One region of the Bradyrhizobium sp. 215_C5_N1_1 genome, then DNA from elsewhere that is predicted to be linked to it. Evidence: riboswitches for the same ligand, from Rfam matches in the RefSeq annotation. Region 1 holds a riboswitch; the other holds the start of a gene.

Evidence for each region. Region 1 has a riboswitch for glycine ahead of AB7G19_RS16135 (D-amino acid dehydrogenase). Riboswitches for the same ligand answer to the same signal wherever they lie in the genome.
Region 2: linked by a shared signal. The riboswitch ahead of gcvT (glycine cleavage system aminomethyltransferase GcvT) and the one ahead of AB7G19_RS16135 (D-amino acid dehydrogenase) in region 1 are both predicted to bind glycine.

What each region holds. Positions count from the first base shown of each region.
Region 1 is NZ_CP197228.1:3,428,582-3,430,976, reverse strand. It holds gene AB7G19_RS16140 (M20/M25/M40 family metallo-hydrolase) at 1-939, shown strand, start outside; glycine riboswitch at 1,033-1,136, shown strand; glycine riboswitch at 1,140-1,253, shown strand; gene AB7G19_RS16135 (D-amino acid dehydrogenase) at 1,321-2,395, shown strand, end outside.
Region 2 is NZ_CP197228.1:3,270,723-3,273,117, reverse strand. It holds gene alaS (alanine--tRNA ligase) at 1-675, opposite strand, end outside; glycine riboswitch at 909-997, shown strand; gene gcvT (glycine cleavage system aminomethyltransferase GcvT) at 1,160-2,308, shown strand; gene gcvH (glycine cleavage system protein GcvH) at 2,319-2,395, shown strand, end outside.

The sequences.
Region 1 (2,395 bases):
CGCGCGCGCTTCCCGCATCCGAAACAGGGCGAGCCGGGCATCCTGATCGCCGGCCACATGGATACCGTCCACCCGGTCGGCACCATCGAGAAGCTGAAATGGCGGCGCGAGGGCGACAAGTGCTACGGCCCCGGCATCTACGACATGAAGGGCGGCAACTATCTCTCGCTGGAAGCGATCCGGCAGCTGGCACGTGCGTCCTTCACCACGCCGCTGCCGATCACCGTGCTGTTTACGCCCGACGAGGAAGTCGGCACGCCCTCGACGCGCGACATCATCGAGGCGGAGGCTGCGCGCAACAAATATGTGCTGGTGCCCGAACCGGGCCGCGCCGACAACGGTGTCACCACCGGACGTTACGCCATCGCGCGTTTCAATCTGGAAGCGACGGGCCGGCCGAGCCATGCCGGCGCGACATTGTCGGCCGGACGCTCGGCGATCCGCGAGATGGCGCGGCAGATCCTCGCCATCGACGCGATGACGACGGAGGACTGCACTTTCTCGGTCGGCGTCGTGCATGGCGGACAATGGGTCAATTGCGTTGCCACGACCGCCACCGGCGAGGCGCTGTCCATGGCCAAGCGCCAGGTCGATCTCGACCGCGGCGTCGAGCGGATGCTGGCGCTGTCGGGCACGTCCAATGATGTCACGTTCAAGGTGACGCGCGGCGTCACGCGCCCCGTATGGGAGCCGGATGCCGGCACCATGGCGCTTTACGAGAAGGCGCGCGGCATCGCCAAATCGCTCGGCACTGAGCTGCCGCATGCGAGCTCCGGCGGCGGCTCCGACGGCAACTTTACCGGCGCGATGGGCATCCCGACGCTCGACGGCCTCGGCGTGCGCGGCGGCAACGGCCACACGCTCGAGGAGTTCATCGAGGTCGAGAGCCTAGTTGAACGCGGGCGCCTGATGGCCGGCTTGCTGGCGACGCTCGACTGACGACGCAACTTCGCACTGCACAATGCGTTGGCAGTCGCGGTTTAAATTTAGCCTTGTCTAAAAATGAGGCGCATCGTACTGCTCGATTGTCCACGCGACGATGCGGGAGAGATCGCAACGAGAGTTCAGGCTTTCGTTGCGGCGCCGACGGAGCAACCGCCCCGGAAACTCTCAGGCAAAAGGACCGTATCGTCAGGACGATCTGGAGAGAGGCGGCGCGATCTTGGGATCGTGACGTCCACCGAAGGGGATAGTCCGGAGCTGACCTCGCCGAGGTCCGCAACGGATCAAGCTCTCAGGTAACCGTGACAGATGGGGCGCCGCCAACGGCCTTTGGCCGGCGGTTAGCCGACTCTAACTCACGGGAGCCCCGAACCTGCCATGACCCATATCGCCATCATCGGCGCCGGCATCACCGGCGTAACGACTGCCTATGCCCTGCTCGAACGCGGATACAAGGTGACGGTGCTCGACAAGCACCGCTACGCCGCGATGGAGACCTCCTTCGCCAATGGCGGACAGCTCTCCGCCAGCAATGCCGAAGTCTGGAACAGCACCGCCACGATCCTGAAAGGCCTGCGCTGGATGTTCCGGCGCGACGCGCCGCTGCTGATGAACCCGCGGCCGAACTGGCACAAATATTCGTGGATGAGCGAGTTCGTCGCCAATATCGGCAACTACCGCGCCAACACGGTTCAGACCACGCGGCTCGCGATCGAAGCCCGCAAGCATCTGTTCGAGATCGCGGAGCGCGAAGGCATCGACTTCGATCTCGAACGCCGCGGCATCCTGCACATCTATCACGACAAGAAGGGTTTTGAATCCGGCCTGCAGGTCAATGCGCTATTGAAGGAAGGCGGGCTCGATCGCCGCCCGGTGACGCCGGAGGAGATCCGCGCCATCGAGCCGACGCTGCGCAAGGACTATTTTGGCGGCTTCTACACGCCGTCGGATGCGACCGGCGATATCCACAAGTTCACGCGCGGACTTGCTGAAGCCTGCAAGCGGCGCGGCGCGACCTTTATCCACGAAGCCAACATCGATTCCATTGCCCAGGCAGGTGGCGGCTTTGTCATCGGCTGGGCTGGTCTTTCGGCCAGTGATGCTGTCGCATTCGCGCGCGGCATGCTGAAGGCGGATGGCGTCGTGGTCTGCGCCGGTGTGGCCAGCCGCCACTTCGCCGCCCTCCTCGACGAGCGCGTCAACGTCTATCCGGTGAAGGGTTATTCGATCACCGTTCAGCTCGACACTGCCGCAAGCCGCAATGCCACGCCGACCGTGAGCCTGCTCGACGAAGCCGCCAAGATCGTCACCAGCCGGCTCGGTGCCGATCGTTTCCGCGTCGCAGGCACCGCCGAATTCAACGACTTCAACCGCGACATCCGCGCCGACCGCGTGCAGCCGCTGGTCGACTGGGTGCGCAGCAACTTCCCCGGCGTCGAAACGTCCAAGGTCG
Region 2 (2,395 bases), 160 kb from region 1:
GATCGAGGGACGCGGCAGATCCACGCGCTCCTCCTTCGTCACCTGCTCGTATTGCATGAACACGAGATTCCAGAATTCGAGGAAGCGATCGCCATCCTCTTCCGGCGAGCCCGGAGGTCCGCCCCAGATGTGGTCGCCGCGGTCGATGAAGATCTCCGAGCACGGGCCGCACGGCCCGGTGTCGCCCATCGCCCAGAAATTGTCCGAGGTCGGGATGCGGATGATGCGGTCGTCGGAGAAGCCCGCGATCTTCTTCCACAGCCCGGCCGCCTCGTCGTCGGTGTGGTAGACGGTGACGAGCAGCTTGTCCTTCTTGAGCCCGAACTCCCGCGTGATCAGGGTCCAGGCCAGCTCGATCGCGCGCTCCTTGAAATAGTCGCCGAACGAGAAATTGCCGAGCATCTCGAAGAAGGTGAGATGGCGCGCGGTGTAGCCGACATTGTCGAGGTCGTTGTGCTTGCCGCCGGCGCGCACGCATTTCTGCGACGTGGTGGCGCGCTGATAGGGCCGCTTCTCGACGCCGGTGAAGACGTTCTTGAACTGCACCATGCCGGCATTGGTGAACATCAGCGTGGGATCGTTGCGCGGCACCAATGGCGAGGACGACACGATCTCGTGGCCGTTCTCGGCAAAGAAGTTCAGAAAGGTCGACCTGATCTCGTTGACGCCGCTCATGTTCATCCAATCGGGTGTGCTTGGACCCGCGATACGCCATCCAAACCGGGCATTTGGGCTGATATCTGCGGGTCAAAGCGCTTTTAGACAAGGCCAGCTGCGCTGTCCAGAAACTGTGCAAGGAGATCAGTGAGTTGCCGCAGGCGCGCAATCCCGTTTGCAATCCCGTTGAAAGCCGCCAGGTGCGCGTTGACAGGCTTGGCCGGCCTGTGGTCTGTACCCATCTGTATCGTACGGCCACGTCGGGAGAGACCGGCTTTGGTGCCGGCGCCGAAGGAGCAACCGCCCCGGAAACTCTCAGGCAAAAGGACCGCGTGGCTTTGACGACATCTGGAAAGAGGCGCCGACGGGCAAATACCTTTTCATAAGGGTTGGCCCGGACTGCGTCCGCCGACGGGATAATACTCTCAGGCACAGCGACAGATGGGGCTTCGACTGGTGTCCATCGGGGAATCGTCCCCGGGGAACCGCCGAGGGCCCCGTAATGCTTGCGCGCCACGACCAAGATTCCCTCAAACGTACGCCCCTTCACGGGCTTCATGTCTCCCTCGGCGGCAAGATGGTGCCGTTCGCGGGCTATGACATGCCCGTTCAGTACCCCGCGGGCGTCCTGAAAGAGCACCTCCATACCCGTTCCTCCGCCGGCCTGTTCGACGTCTCCCATATGGGCCAGCTCGCGCTCCGGCCGAAGTCGGGCAAGGTCGAGGACGCCGCCCGCGCGCTGGAACGGCTGGTGCCGCAGGATATCGTGGCGATCGCCCCGGGACGGCAGCGCTATGCCCAGTTCACCAATCCGGACGGCGGCATTCTCGACGATCTGATGGTCGCCAATTTCGGCGATCACCTGTTCCTGGTCGTCAACGCCGCCTGCAAGGAAGCGGACGAGGCGCATCTGCGCGCGCATCTCTCGGACGACTGCATCATCGATTCGCTTCAAGACCGCGCCCTGATCGCGCTGCAGGGCCCGAAGGCGGAAGCGGTGCTGGCGAAATTGTGTGCAGAGGCGCCCGCCATGAAGTTCATGGATGCCGGCCCGCACAAGGTCGCCGGCCTCGACTGCTTCGTCTCGCGCTCCGGCTACACCGGCGAGGACGGGTTCGAGATTTCGGTCCCCGCGGCCGATGCCGAGCGCCTCGCCAAAACGCTGCTGGACAATCCCGATGTGATGCCGATCGGCTTAGGGGCCCGCGACAGCCTGCGGCTGGAAGCCGGGCTCTGCCTCTACGGCCACGACATCGACACCGCCACCACGCCGGTCGAGGCCGCGCTGGAATGGTCGGTGCAGAAGAGTCGCCGCAGCGGCGGCGCGCGCACCGGCGGCTTTCCCGGCACTGATGCGATCCTCGCTCATTTCGATAACGGCGCAAGCCGCCGCCGCGTCGGCCTGCGTACGGAAGGCCGCGCGCCGGTGCGCGAGGGCGCGCTGCTGTTTGCGGATGACGCCGGCGGCGAGCCGATCGGAAAGGTCACCTCGGGCGGCTTCGGCCCGAGCCTGAATGCGCCGGTCGCGATGGGCTACGTGCCCACGGCATCGAGCGCGCTCGATACAAAACTGTTCGCCGAGGTGCGCGGCCAGCGGCTGCCGCTCACGGTCGCCGCCATGCCTTTCGTGAAAAACACCTACAAACGCTGAGGACAAGACAATGACCACGACGCTGTACACCTCCGACCACGAATGGCTGGCCATCGACGGCGACGTCGCCACCGTCGGCATCACCGA